Regions from separate parts of the Bacillus sp. SORGH_AS_0510 genome, predicted to be linked through region 2. Evidence: a T-box and tRNA genes for the amino acid it is inferred to sense, from the RefSeq annotation. Region 2 holds a T-box; the other holds one or more tRNA genes.
What was found. A T-box is a leader RNA that pairs with one kind of tRNA and senses whether it is charged. The one in region 2 lies ahead of metG (methionine--tRNA ligase), so its partner is inferred to be a tRNA-Met.

Region 1: it has a tRNA-Met gene. The T-box ahead of metG (methionine--tRNA ligase) is inferred to sense a tRNA for this amino acid. The anticodon was not compared.

Annotation. Positions count from the first base shown of each region.
Region 1 covers NZ_JAUTAU010000001.1:1,484,709-1,491,787, reverse strand. Annotated here, with positions in the region: gene glgB (1,4-alpha-glucan branching protein GlgB) at 1-1,096, opposite strand, end outside; tRNA gene QE429_RS07590 (tRNA-Glu) at 1,950-2,021, opposite strand; tRNA gene QE429_RS07585 (tRNA-Ser) at 2,030-2,120, opposite strand; tRNA gene QE429_RS07580 (tRNA-Asn) at 2,125-2,199, opposite strand; tRNA gene QE429_RS07575 (tRNA-Ile) at 2,208-2,284, opposite strand; tRNA gene QE429_RS07570 (tRNA-Gly) at 2,291-2,364, opposite strand; tRNA gene QE429_RS07565 (tRNA-His) at 2,373-2,448, opposite strand; tRNA gene QE429_RS07560 (tRNA-Phe) at 2,476-2,551, opposite strand; tRNA gene QE429_RS07555 (tRNA-Asp) at 2,558-2,634, opposite strand; tRNA gene QE429_RS07550 (tRNA-Met) at 2,638-2,711, opposite strand; tRNA gene QE429_RS07545 (tRNA-Ser) at 2,743-2,835, opposite strand; tRNA gene QE429_RS07540 (tRNA-Ile) at 2,854-2,930, opposite strand; tRNA gene QE429_RS07535 (tRNA-Met) at 3,088-3,164, opposite strand; tRNA gene QE429_RS07530 (tRNA-Ala) at 3,183-3,258, opposite strand; tRNA gene QE429_RS07525 (tRNA-Pro) at 3,274-3,350, opposite strand; tRNA gene QE429_RS07520 (tRNA-Arg) at 3,357-3,433, opposite strand; tRNA gene QE429_RS07515 (tRNA-Leu) at 3,447-3,535, opposite strand; tRNA gene QE429_RS07510 (tRNA-Gly) at 3,545-3,616, opposite strand; tRNA gene QE429_RS07505 (tRNA-Leu) at 3,631-3,715, opposite strand; tRNA gene QE429_RS07500 (tRNA-Lys) at 3,730-3,805, opposite strand; tRNA gene QE429_RS07495 (tRNA-Thr) at 3,908-3,983, opposite strand; tRNA gene QE429_RS07490 (tRNA-Val) at 4,006-4,081, opposite strand; rRNA gene rrf (5S ribosomal RNA) at 4,090-4,206, opposite strand; rRNA gene QE429_RS07480 (23S ribosomal RNA) at 4,338-7,079, opposite strand, start outside.
Region 2 covers NZ_JAUTAU010000001.1:2,800,878-2,807,956, forward strand. Annotated here, with positions in the region: gene QE429_RS14390 (hypothetical protein) at 288-1,049, opposite strand; gene QE429_RS14395 (MarR family winged helix-turn-helix transcriptional regulator) at 1,070-1,507, opposite strand; gene QE429_RS14400 (YolD-like family protein) at 1,791-1,973, shown strand; gene metG (methionine--tRNA ligase) at 1,990-3,624, opposite strand; T-box leader at 3,682-3,960, opposite strand; gene QE429_RS14410 (VOC family protein) at 4,126-4,551, opposite strand; gene QE429_RS14415 (peroxiredoxin) at 4,712-5,344, opposite strand; gene QE429_RS14420 (MarR family winged helix-turn-helix transcriptional regulator) at 5,483-5,917, shown strand; gene QE429_RS14425 (hypothetical protein) at 5,917-6,084, shown strand; gene QE429_RS14430 (DUF47 domain-containing protein) at 6,225-6,842, shown strand; gene QE429_RS14435 (hypothetical protein) at 6,881-7,003, opposite strand.

The sequences.
Region 1 (7,079 bases), 1.3 Mb from region 2:
GAGTCGTAACTTGTGGGAAATCAGTTGAATCTTCTCCAATCATCAAAAAATGTGGATCATATTCGTGGATTTCCTGATTTAATTTTTTCAAGAAATTTATTCCATATGGATTTTCGCACTTCTCGTTGGATATATTTGGCCAGTAAATGATATTTGCCACCGCATCCATTCGGAATCCGTCGATATGGAATGCATCCATCCAAAAACGAGCATTTGAGATAAGGAAGCTTTGTACTTCACCTTTTCCAAGGTCAAAGTTTGCTGTCCCCCATACAGGGTTTTCTCTGTCCCTTTCATGCGTATAGGAATAAATATGTGTACCATCAAAGCGGTAGAGTCCGTGTGCATCCTTGCAAAAGTGCCCTGGAACCCAATCCAGAATGACACCTATACCGTTTTGGTGACATTGATCTACAAAATAACGAAAATCATCTGTGTTTCCATACCTTGAAGTAACAGAAAAATAACCTGTACCCTGGTAACCCCACGATGCGTCGAGCGGATGCTCAACAAGTGGCAACAGCTCTATATGTGTAAATCCATGTTCAATTACATACGGTATAAGTTCTGTAGCCAATTCTTTATAGGTTAAGAAGTCTTCTTTGGCTTTCTTCTTCCACGAACCCAAATGAACTTCATAAATGATGGCAGGTTCGGATAGGAAGTTCTTTTTACCTCTTTGGTTCATCCAATGACTATCTTGCCACTTATAGTTATCTAGTGAATAAACAACAGAAGCAGTCATTGGTCTTATTTCAGAATAAAACGCGAATGGATCTGACTTAAGGAGTGTCTCACCAGTTTGTGAGAAAATTTCATACTTATAAATACTTCCTGTTAAGTCTTGATTCAAAATTAGAATCCAAACGCCTTCGTTGTTCACTCTTTCTAATTCATACCCTTCACCATTCCAGTTGTTAAAATCACCTACAAGTCTTATTTGATGGGCATTAGGTGCCCATACACAAAATCGTGTAAAAACGTGGTTGGAATTCCTGAAGATATGAGCGCCAAAAAGCTGATGACTTTGAAAGAAGTTTCCTTCATGAAATAAGTGCAGCTGGTAATCAGTAGGAAATAACGTGTTCACTGTCATGGCTAACCTCATCCCCATTGAAAATATGTATTTCAAAGACCAATTATAATTCCAAATAGATGATATGCCTCCAAAAACTTTTTTATCTTTTCTGACAATTACTGATTTAATGTTCTAGAAAGTTTCAATTATCATCAATATTCAACACAAAACGACAAATAATCCATCGTTATTCGACAGGAATCTTTAAAGTTTTTTTGAATTTTTTATTTAAAATACAATAAAAAAATTATTTGATTTATATCACATTAAAGGAGTGAAATTTCAAGAAATGCAGAGTTTTGTAAGCGTTATCAATATTTATTCGGGATGGAGATTTGCGGATTTGTTATTTTAAGATAATAATTTTATGTATTGTTTTGTGAATTGTTCTTAAAATTGAGTACAGGGTCTTTTTGGCTAGTGTATGAGGAAATAGTCACGGTAAATGGAGTGGTGAACTTTTTGCTAGACTCGTCACATGTAGGGCATCTACGTTACCCTATTAAGTCGAGAATGCAGCATTGGGTAACGGACATGTCGTCTATGTTACCCAAACAGGACCTGGATAACAATTTGGGTCATATAGAAGTGGTCTACGTGACTTGAATAGGGTTTTCACGCTGCAATGGGTAACGTAGAAGCAGGCTACGTTAACCAACTAGATTTTTTTTGTTCTGCTCGGTCACGTAGAGCACCTCCACGTTACCCAACTAGATTTTTTTTGTTCTGCTCGGTAACGTAGAGCACCTCTACGTTACCTAAATTACTCAGGAATAAATATAACTGAGTGTACTTAAACAATAATCATTTCCAATCTTCCTTTAAAAAGGAACAAAAAAAACTGATGATACTTTATCATCAGTTTTTTTTATGACCCCTACGGGATTCGAACCCGTGTTACCGCCGTGAAAGGGCGGTGTCTTAACCGCTTGACCAAGGGGCCAAAATCTATGGCAGAGAAGAAGGGATTCGAACCCTCGCGCCGGTTACCCGACCTACTCCCTTAGCAGGGGAGCCCCTTGAGCCACTTGGGTACTTCTCTATAATGGCTCCGCAGGTAGGACTCGAACCTACGACCGATCGGTTAACAGCCGATAGCTCTACCACTGAGCTACTGCGGAATAATATATGGTGGGCCTAAATGGACTCGAACCATCGACCTCACGCTTATCAGGCGTGCGCTCTAACCAGCTGAGCTATAGGCCCACATTTTGGAGCGGGTGATGGGAATCGAACCCACTACATCAGCTTGGAAGGCTGAGGTTTTACCAGTAAACTACACCCGCAAAATAAATGGGGCGACTGATGGGAATCGAACCCACGAATGCCTGAACCACAATCAGGTGCGTTAACCACTTCGCCACAATCGCCACAATAAAAACTATATTTAATTAAAATGGTGGCTCAGGACGGAATCGAACCGCCGACACAAGGATTTTCAGTCCTTTGCTCTACCGACTGAGCTACTGAGCCAACATATGGCGGTCCGGACGGGACTCGAACCCGCGACCTCCTGCGTGACAGGCAGGCATTCTAACCAACTGAACTACCGGACCATATTGCGGGGACAGGATTTGAACCTGCGACCTTCGGGTTATGAGCCCGACGAGCTACCAGACTGCTCCACCCCGCGACGGTAAAAACTATTTAATTCTGAAATAATATGGCGGAGGAAGAGGGATTCGAACCCCCGCGCGGTTTAACCCGCCTGTCGGTTTTCAAGACCGATCCCTTCAGCCGGACTTGGGTATTCCTCCATATTATATAAAAGATAATGGTGGACCTTGTAGGACTCGAACCTACGACCGGACGGTTATGAGCCGTCTGCTCTAACCAGCTGAGCTAAAGGTCCAAGTTGAAGTTCTATTACCATAATATTAAAACCGTCTGTCCCATCTCAGAAAGCATACTCAAGTAGCAGCTCGATGGTGACAACTCGTTGCATTTTCATTGGAGCCTTGCTCGTTGCTCTAACCAGCTGAGCTAAAGGTCCAAGTTCATTAAATATTTGGTAGCGGCGGAGGGGATCGAACCCCCGACCTTACGGGTATGAACCGTACGCTCTAGCCAGCTGAGCTACACCGCCAAATAGTTATTAAAATTATGGTGGAGCCTAGCGGGATCGAACCGCTGACCTCCTGCGTGCAAAGCAGGCGCTCTCCCAGCTGAGCTAAGGCCCCATAATTTATTAAAAATGGTCGGGAAGACAGGATTCGAACCTGCGACCCCTTGGTCCCAAACCAAGTGCTCTACCAAGCTGAGCTACTTCCCGTAATAATGGCGCGCCCGAAAGGAGTCGAACCCATAACCTTCTGATCCGTAGTCAGACGCTCTATCCAATTGAGCTACGGGCGCAATATTTTAAAAATGGTGCCGAGGACCGGAATCGAACCGGTACGGTAGTCACCTACCGCAGGATTTTAAGTCCTGTGCGTCTGCCAGTTCCGCCACCCCGGCAATTAAGAGAGCGGAAGACGGGATTCGAACCCGCGACCCCCACCTTGGCAAGGTGGTGTTCTACCACTGAACTACTTCCGCATATTAAGTTTAAATGGTGCGGGTGAAGGGAGTCGAACCCCCACGCCTTGCGGCGCCAGATCCTAAGTCTGGTGCGTCTGCCAATTCCGCCACACCCGCATATTCATTTAAAATGGTGAGCCATGAAGGACTCGAACCTTCGACCCTCTGATTAAAAGTCAGATGCTCTACCAACTGAGCTAATGGCTCATATAACTAAAGTGTACTAAAAAAGCAAATTGTTTTTTTGCTGAAAATCCCTTCAGGATTTCTCGCATGCTTCCGCTGATGTTAACCAAGAAGTAAGAAGCATGGTGCCGGCGAGAGGACTTGAACCCCCAACCTACTGATTACAAGTCAGTTGCTCTACCAATTGAGCTACACCGGCAATTAGTTTGAGAAAAAATATATGGTGGAGGATGACGGGATCGAACCGCCGACCCTCTGCTTGTAAGGCAGATGCTCTCCCAGCTGAGCTAATCCTCCGTATAACAGCCTGGCAATGTCCTACTCTCACAGGGACTTTCGTCCCAACTACCATCGGCGCTGAGAAGCTTAACTTCCGTGTTCGGTATGGGAACGGGTGTGACCTTCTCGCCATAATTACCAGACTATTAATGCGACACTATTTTATTATAATGTCTTTTTGATATTTTGCAAGAGGAATTTCAAAAAAATTTCATTCCCTCAAAACTAGATAATGTAGAAGAAAGTTCAATAAACATGTGAGTTCGCTAAAAACTTGGTTAAGTCCTCGAACGATTAGTATCAGTCAGCTCCACATGTTACCACGCTTCCACCTCTGACCTATCAACCTGATCATCTTTCAGGGTTCTTACTAGCTTGACGCTATGGGAAATCTCATCTTGAGGGGGGCTTCATGCTTAGATGCTTTCAGCACTTATCCCGTCTGCACATAGCTACCCAGCGATGCCTTTGGCAAGACAACTGGTACACCAGCGGTGCGTCCATCCCGGTCCTCTCGTACTAAGGACAGCTCCTCTCAAATTTCCTGCGCCCACGACGGATAGGGACCGAACTGTCTCACGACGTTCTGAACCCAGCTCGCGTACCGCTTTAATGGGCGAACAGCCCAACCCTTGGGACCGACTACAGCCCCAGGATGCGATGAGCCGACATCGAGGTGCCAAACCTCCCCGTCGATGTGGACTCTTGGGGGAGATAAGCCTGTTATCCCCGGGGTAGCTTTTATCCGTTGAGCGATGGCCCTTCCATGCGGAACCACCGGATCACTAAGCCCGACTTTCGTCCCTGCTCGACTTGTAGGTCTCGCAGTCAAGCTCCCTTGTGCCTTTACACTCTACGAATGATTTCCAACCATTCTGAGGGAACCTTTGGGCGCCTCCGTTACTCTTTAGGAGGCGACCGCCCCAGTCAAACTGCCCACCTGACACTGTCTCCCACCCCGATAAGGGGTGCGGGTTAGAATTTCAATACAGCCAGGGTAGTATCCCACCGACGCCTCCACCGAAGCTAGCGCTCCGGCTTCTACGGCTCCTACCTATCCTGTACAAGCTGTACCAAAATTCAATATCAGGCTACAGTAAAGCTCCACGGGGTCTTTCCGTCCTGTCGCGGGTAACCTGCATCTTCACAGGTACTATAATTTCACCGAGTCTCTCGTTGAGACAGTGCCCAGATCGTTACGCCTTTCGTGCGGGTCGGAACTTACCCGACAAGGAATTTCGCTACCTTAGGACCGTTATAGTTACGGCCGCCGTTTACTGGGGCTTCGATTCAGAGCTTCGCTTGCGCTAACCCCTCCTCTTAACCTTCCAGCACCGGGCAGGCGTCAGCCCCTATACTTCGCCTTGCGGCTTCGCAGAGACCTGTGTTTTTGCTAAACAGTCGCCTGGGCCTATTCACTGCGGCTCTTCGAGGCTATTCACCTCAAAAAGCACCCCTTCTCCCGAAGTTACGGGGTCATTTTGCCGAGTTCCTTAACGAGAGTTCTCTCGCTCACCTTAGGATTCTCTCCTCGCCTACCTGTGTCGGTTTGCGGTACGGGCACCTTTTATCTCGCTAGAGGCTTTTCTTGGCAGTGTGGAATCAGGAACTTCGGTACTAAATTTCCCTCGCTATCACAGCTCAGCCTTTACGGAAAGCGGATTTTCCTACTTTCCAGCCTAACTGCTTAGACGCGCATATCCAACAGCGCGCTTACCCTATCCTCCTGCGTCCCCCCATCACTCAAACGATAAAGAGGTGGTACAGGAATATCAACCTGTTGTCCATCGCCTACGCCTTTCGGCCTCGGCTTAGGTCCCGACTAACCCTGAGCGGACGAGCCTTCCTCAGGAAACCTTAGGCATACGGTGGATGAGATTCTCACTCATCTTTCGCTACTCATACCGGCATTCTCACTTCTAAGCGCTCCACCAGTCCTTACGGTCTAGCTTCAACGCCCTTAGAACGCTCTCCTACCACTGACATCTACGATGTCAATCCACAGCTTCGGTGTTACGTTTAGCCCCGGTACATTTTCGGCGCAGAGTCACTCGACCAGTGAGCTATTACGCACTCTTTAAATGGTGGCTGCTTCTAAGCCAACATCCTGGTTGTCTAAGCAACTCCACATCCTTTTCCACTTAACGTAAACTTTGGGACCTTAGCTGGTGGTCTGGGCTGTTTCCCTTTTGACTACGGATCTTATCACTCGCAGTCTGACTCCCACGGATAAGTCTTTGGCATTCGGAGTTTGTCTGAATTCGGTAACCCGATGAGGGCCCCTAGTCCAAACAGTGCTCTACCTCCAAGACTCTAACAACGTGAGGCTAGCCCTAAAGCTATTTCGGAGAGAACCAGCTATCTCCAAGTTCGATTGGAATTTCTCCGCTACCCACACCTCATCCCCGCACTTTTCAACGTGCGTGGGTTCGGGCCTCCATCCAGTGTTACCTGGACTTCACCCTGGACATGGGTAGATCACCTGGTTTCGGGTCTACGACCACATACTCATTCGCCCTATTCAGACTCGCTTTCGCTGCGGCTCCGTCTCTTCAACTTAACCTTGCATGGGATCGTAACTCGCCGGTTCATTCTACAAAAGGCACGCTATCACCCATTAACGGGCTCTAACTACTTGTAGGCACACGGTTTCAGGAACTATTTCACTCCCCTTCCGGGGTGCTTTTCACCTTTCCCTCACGGTACTGGTTCACTATCGGTCACTAGGGAGTATTTAGCCTTGGGAGATGGTCCTCCCTGCTTCCGACCGGATTTCACGTGTCCGGCCGTACTCAGGATCCACTCAGGAGGGAACGAAGTTTCGACTACAGGGTTTTTACCTTCTCTGACGGGCCTTTCCAGGCCGCTTCATCTACCCCGTTCCTTTGTAACTCCATGTAGAGTGTCCTACAACCCCAAGAGGCAAGCCTCTTGGTTTGGGCTATGTCCCGTTTCGCTCGCCGCTACTCAGGGAATCGCGTTTGCTTTCTCTTCCTCCGGGTACTTAGATGTTTCA
Region 2 (7,079 bases):
AGATCAACCCAATTATAATAGCGGAATAGGTAACTCATTTTCCAAGCCTTTCAGTATGTAGTGTAATGGATGTAAGACCAATTTTTTCGAATGTTAGGTCTGTGAATAGCACTAATCCTAAAATGAATAATGTAGGAACCCATATGCTAATAATTGATTTCTTGTAAAATCTCAATCTTTCTTTAACATCTTTTTTCACATTTCTCTTAAACTTTTTAAAATTATAATAACCAACAATTGGTTCATAGGTTAATGTAAAAAGTACAACTAACCACAACTACAGTCAATTACACCACCTCATTTTTTGATACGATTGTGTTTACCTGTCTCATGAATACATCATCTTCATCTAATGACAGGTATATTTTTCTTGTCCAATGCTTCCTACCAATACCGTCTTTAATCAAAACAGGTTCCTTTAAAGCGATTTCAATATTAGGACCCTCAAATTCTAATAAGGTAGCAACCCACACATCTTTTCTTTTTTTGTCTATTTCATAATTAATTTTCCCACTCTGGATCCGCTCTATATTTCTTATAAATATTTCTAATTTCATTCGCAAACCAAATCTGAGATGAATTTTATCCTGATATAAAAGAACTGGATTTCGAATAATGGCTTTGTAATCACCAATTAGAAAGGCAATCATATACAAGGAAAGAACCAAATGAATCCATGCCGCTAATCTGCTCCAGTTATGAAGGAAATACGAAACCCCAATCCCTTCTAACAATAAAACAAAGATAAAACCAAACACCATCCCACCATAACCCATTTTTTTATGAAGGGTAAATACATTTATGCTATCTAGATTTCTTTTTTTCGTTTTTGAAAAGAGATAATAGACCATTAAAAGGTCCCTTGTAACAAAAGTTGCCAGTACTTTATTATTTACTTGGCTTAAAACCATTTTTTCTATTCTTTCTTCTACCAGAATATCTTTTTCCGTATTCTTATAAGCTTTGACAAATCGACTAAGTCTCCATATACCTAAACAGACTAATAGGACTTCAAGAAATATCCAAACTTTAACTGGAAATGTACTCATGTTAGCCCCCCATTTCAATTTTATTCCTCTTCCTTTACAATATCAGAGAGTTTCTTCAACACATCATGATAAACCACGATATCCTCCGGAGAAAGCTTCATGAAGTATTTTTCTAACACACGCCTCTCTGCCTGTTCTAATTCCATAAAAAACTCTAAAGCTTTTTCATCTAAATACACAAAAATCTCTCTTCTATTTTCCTTATTGGTTTCTCTTTTTACATATTTTTTCTCTTCCAATACTTTTACGAATTGACTAGCTGCACTTGGTGTTGCGTTGATAATTTGAGCAATTTCATTCATGGTAAATCTTTCAGTATCCTTAAGAAGGTTTAACACTAACGATTGCTTTGAGGATAGATCATACTCTTGAAAAAGTGTCTGAAATTCACTCAAAAACACCTTACTCATCTCTTCAGAATACCTTTGAGCCTCCATCAACAGCTTCATCATATCCATAACCATTCACTCCATGTGTAATAATTAATGTTTACTTAACACTTTAACTTATCTAAACAGTTAAGTTAACTTAACTATATTATACCAAATAATTCCTTTTATGTAAAATGGGGAATTAAATGGGGACAGTCCCCCGGCGAGTTAAAGCGTTACTCCACCGGGGGACTGTCCCCAATCCTTGCCCTTCTTCATAATCTCTTAACATTTTATTCATTCTGCCTTAAAGTACAGGTTATATAATGGGTTTGTGTTAAATCAGTTATTAAAAGGAGGAACCAAAAATATGTTTTTAAAGAAACTTACTGAAAACAAGCAAATCACCGTGGATTACTATACAGATGGTAATCTACAAACGATTAAAGGCCGTGTATATCGACTTAATTTGATTGAGCAACTTCTGTCACTTAAAGACGATAAACAAAAGTCGTTCACCATTCGTTTATCGTGTATCAGACACATTTATTAATTCAGCTGCGATGCATTTATTTTACCTGCCTATTAAGTTTTTCTAGTTCTTCTTCGATGGTCTTGATGTCAATTCGCTCAAATAACGGTTTTACATCCTTCACCGTCATAGGAGTGGATTCGATAAACGTCCAAGTAAATTCTTCCACACCTAACAGATCCTTTATTTGATTACTTGAGAATGGCAAGAATGGAGCAAGTAATTGGGCGAGATTGATAATAATAAGGCTGCAATTGAAAAGTGTATGATCGCAGCCAACCGTATCCTCTTCCACCTGTTTCCACGGTTTTTGTTCATCAAAATATTTATTGGTGAACCTAACCAGATCAAATATCTCTTCTAACGCCTGTTTAAATTGACTCCGTTCGGTAAGCTGACCCACAGTCCCGTAAATATTTCTTATCTTTTTTTCAATGGTAGGATCCAGGAAACTTTGTGGTACCCTACCATCATAATATTTCGCGATAAACTTCAAAGTCCGGTTTACGAGATTCCCATACCCACCTAACAATTCGGCATTATGACTATAGATAAACTCTCTCCAGGAAAAATCCGTATCCCTATTTTCCGGAGCATTAATGGTTAAAAAATATCGAATGGAATCAGGATGATACTTATCTAAAACATCTGGTACCCATACAGCCCAGTTACGGCTGGTGGAAATCTTTTTCTTTTCAAGTGTCAAATATTCGTTTGAAACAATATGATCCGGCAGCGCTGGGCTATTGATTCCCATAAGGATAGCCGGCCAAATGATACTGTGAAATGGAATATTATCTTTTCCGTGGACATAGTAAGTGGTCACATCTTTAGCCCAAAATATTGATTCGTCTTCCCCTGTTTCCAGCGCCCATCTTTTACTTGCGGAGTAATAACCAGAGAGCGCTTCGATCCAGACATAAATTTTTTTCGCTTCAAACCCTTCGACAGGTACACTAATTCCCCATTCAATATCCCTTGAAACTGCTCGATCAAGCAAACCTTCATTGAGATATCTTTCTGTCAAATGGACTGCATTCTCACGCCATGCTCTATTTGCTTTTGCCTGGCTGACTACAGATTGAAGCTGCTCTTGAAACAAACTTAACGAAAAATAAAAGTGTTCCGTCCTTTTTACGGTTGGAGAATTTCCACATAACTTGCATTTTCTCTCTAATAAATCTAATGGATCTAATATAGTCGAGCAGTAATCACATTGGTCTCCTCGGGAAGATTGACCGCAATTAGGACATAATCCCTCCACATACCGGTCAGGGAGGAACTGGTCACAGGTTTCGCAAAAGGTTTGTTCTACTTCTTTTTTATAAATGTACCCATTTTCCAAAAGCTCGAGAAAGATTTCTTGTACAGTTTTGCGGTGGTGCTCAGTGTCTGTTCGGGTATAGCAATTATAGGAAAATCCCAATCGTTTAAAGTTATTTTCAAATTCTACGTGATACCGGTCAGCTATTTCTCTTGGCGAGACACCTTCTTGTTTTGCTCTTATGGCAATGGGGGTTCCGTTGCAGTCACTCCCTGAAACATACAAGACCTGATCCCCTTTTTGCCTATAATAACGGGCTAAAATATCCCCTGGCAGTAAACTTGCGATGTGACCTAAATGCAATGAGCCATTCGCGTATGGCCAAGCGCCTCCAATAAAAACATTCATTTACAATTCCTCCTTTTTTCTTGAAACAACAAAAAACCCCGCCCCTATCTATAAATAGATAAGGACGAGGTTGATTTTCTCGTGGTTCCACCTTAATTCACCAAATGCTCACACAATTGGTCTCAACAAGTACGGAGCATTCATTTTAGATGCTCTTATACTGTGGTTTTGATAACGAGTACCCAAAACTCGTCGCAGCCTACTTATAACAAAAAAGTTACGTTCAATGCGAAGCTCAGAGGCCATTGTTCAAATGAGTATTTTTGCTTCTTCTCAGCTACCGAAGCTCTCTGTGAAAAATAGAATCACTTTACTTTTCCTCATCATTGCCTAATTGCGGTTAAATTGGATTTATTATACAACAGAGAAAATAGACTGGCAACCTTTTTTTTGGGGGACAGTCCCCCGTTACTTTAAAGCTTCACTCTAGGTGGGGACAGTCCCCCACTTGTTTAATGCGTTACCCCGCCGGGGGACTGTCCCCCCATCATCATAACTTTTCTACTCTTGCTTTTTTCCAAAATATGAATTTTGCAAAACGATTCTCCAGCCATCTGGATCCTCTATAGTTACTCCTGCATTTTTCCAATATGGATTTTCTGGTTCCACCTCGAAATAACCCATATCTCCCAAACGCTTAACAACTTGATCTCTCGCATCAAGATCTGGCATGTAAAAAACGAGCAAATTGTCTTCTGATGGAGGCGGACATGGAACCGCGTCTTCATGCTGGGTAAACTCCAAATGATAGGTTGTATCCGGCAACCCTAACATCACCCCATCATACCCATTATGATTTTCAAAATGACCGACTACTTTTAATCCCAAACCATCACGATAAAATTCAACCACCTTTCGTAACTGATTCGTCGGCCGTGCAATTCTAAATTGAACCACTTGTAGTTGATCAGACCAAGCATGACTCATACCTTTCACCTCATTCATTTTACTTATATTCACTATAAGAATATTACCATTATTAAACAAACCCTGTAATCGATTTTTAGTTTGATACTGTCTACAACTTTAGTCTTAATTTTCATAAAAAAATACGTCTCTACCAATAAGTAGAAACGCTAAGAAATCCTTATATTCTCCCAATATATTTGGGATCCCTAACAATTCCCGGCTGACCTGGAACCCAATTGGCAGGTACTCCCTCTTGCGTCCTTCTAGCATGTTGAATTCCCTGGAGGATGCGCAAAATTTCATACACATTTCTCCCTACCTCCAAAGGGTAGACCATTTTTGTAACAATCGTACCATCTGGGTCCACAATAACTGTTGCCCTAAAGGTTGAACCTAAGTTTTCATTCAGTACTCGGTATGCCTTACTAATTTCAAGATTTCGATCACTCAACAGCGGAAATTTCACCTTCGATGCTGAAGGAGACACCTCTGTAAATACCTTATGAGCATACACACTGTCAGTACTAATACCTAATACTTCAGCGTCTATTACTTTCAATTGATCATGAATAGCAGCGACCGCTGCCAATTCTGTCGGTCAAACGAATGTAAAGTCACTTCCGTAAAAAAATAAAATTACCCATTGCCCACGATAACTTTCAAGACTAACCGCTTTTATTTTTTTCTCTACATTATCGTAAGCTTCTGCCGTAAATAATGGAGCAATATCCATCGTTTGTGCACAGCTAGGAAGATGGCATCCATCCTGATGACTTCTAAAATCCACTAACCCACCCCCATTTGAACTCATGCTTTTTGTATTGTATGTTTAGTTTATTGTCCAGTTGAATAATTTAATGGTAAATTATTTTTTACTAAAAATAATATTTTACATTGTTTTATTTATAAATTAGTAATAAAATAATTACTAAACAAAGGAGGTTTATCAGTGATTAACGATATTGCAAAAGAATACCTGGCTCTGATTCCTAACCTTTTTGGAAGTTTTAAAGAACTGAACAAGGGATCAGTAAACCTATCACACATGCAGAATCACGTGGTCGAATTTATGTATATGCAACAGAGACCTTTGAACATTAAAGAAATCAGCTCTGGTCTTAATATCGCAAAGCAACAACTAACAAATATCATTAGTGACTTAGAAGCAGGAGGCTACTTGAGTAAGGTGCCTGACACCAAAGACAAACGAGCGGTACTGGTGTCCCTAACCCCAAAAGGGAAAGAAATTGAGGAAAAAAAGTGGACCGAAATTTATCAAAAATTCAGCCATAATCTAGCAAAATTAACCGACGAAGATCAGCTCGATTTAAGCTTCGCTCTTCATAAAGTGAATGTATTATTTAAAAAAATGGAGGAATCATGATGAGTCAAAGAGAACGAGTGACTATCTTAGTTATCGGTGTCATCATAGGCATAGTGATGGGTTTGATTTTTAAAGATATGTACAAATGTTTAATTACAGGAATAATAACAGCCTCAACAATTATGGTAATAAAGAGTCAGCAAGCAAAGAAAACTCTTAAAAAATAATGCTTTTACACAAAGAACCCTCTTCGGTTCTTTTTTATTTGGTTACTAGCCATAGACGTAAGCCGTTACAGAGTGTCTTATTGCCACATTTATTATAGTAATTGTAAAAAACATGAATTTGACCAAGTGGAGGAATCATTGTGGCATCAAAAAAGAAAGACAAGTTCTTTACTTATTTAATGAACCTTTCCTTAAACCTCAAGGAGAGTGTAAACTACTTTGCTGACTACGAAATCAATGATGAAAATGATTTAAAAATTTTTTCAAACAAAATGAAAGAATTTGAAATCAATGGAGATATAGTAGTTCATGATTTGATTAAAGACTTGAATACAGTATTCATTACTCCTCTTGAACGAGAAGATATTTTATCACTCTCTCTTAGGATGGATGATATTTTAGACGGTTTAGAACATACCGCTGCTCATTTTGAGATGTATTCTATTTTGAAAAAGGACAAGTTTATGCTTAATTTTATAGAAGCAATCAAAAGTTGTGTGTACGAAATTGATCTAGCGATTACCCTCTTATCTGCCAAACGATTAAAAGATATTAGAGAACATGTATTAAAAATTAAAGAATTTGAATCTACCTGTGACCACATCCTACGCGGCTCCATTAAACAGTTATTCACCATGGAAAATGACCCCATCCATATCATTCAATACAAATCCATTTATGAAGGACTAGAAGAAATTTCTGACAGCTGCCAAGCCGTGGCCAATATGTTTGACACCATAATTATGAAAAATGATTAATAAAAACGATACGGGACAGATAAACTGTCCCATACGTTTTACTTGTTCACATCTCTTTGTGCATTTAACGCTTTCTTTTCAAGACCATTTGCATTTTCCTGAGCAAACTCTACATCAGCTTTTGGTAGAGCCTTGTTTTTATCCTTTTTATTCTTAGCCATACAGAAACCCTCCCTTACCATGAAAATTTGCCATACACAATTTTAGTTTGCTTACTTTTAAAATGACTATGTAAAA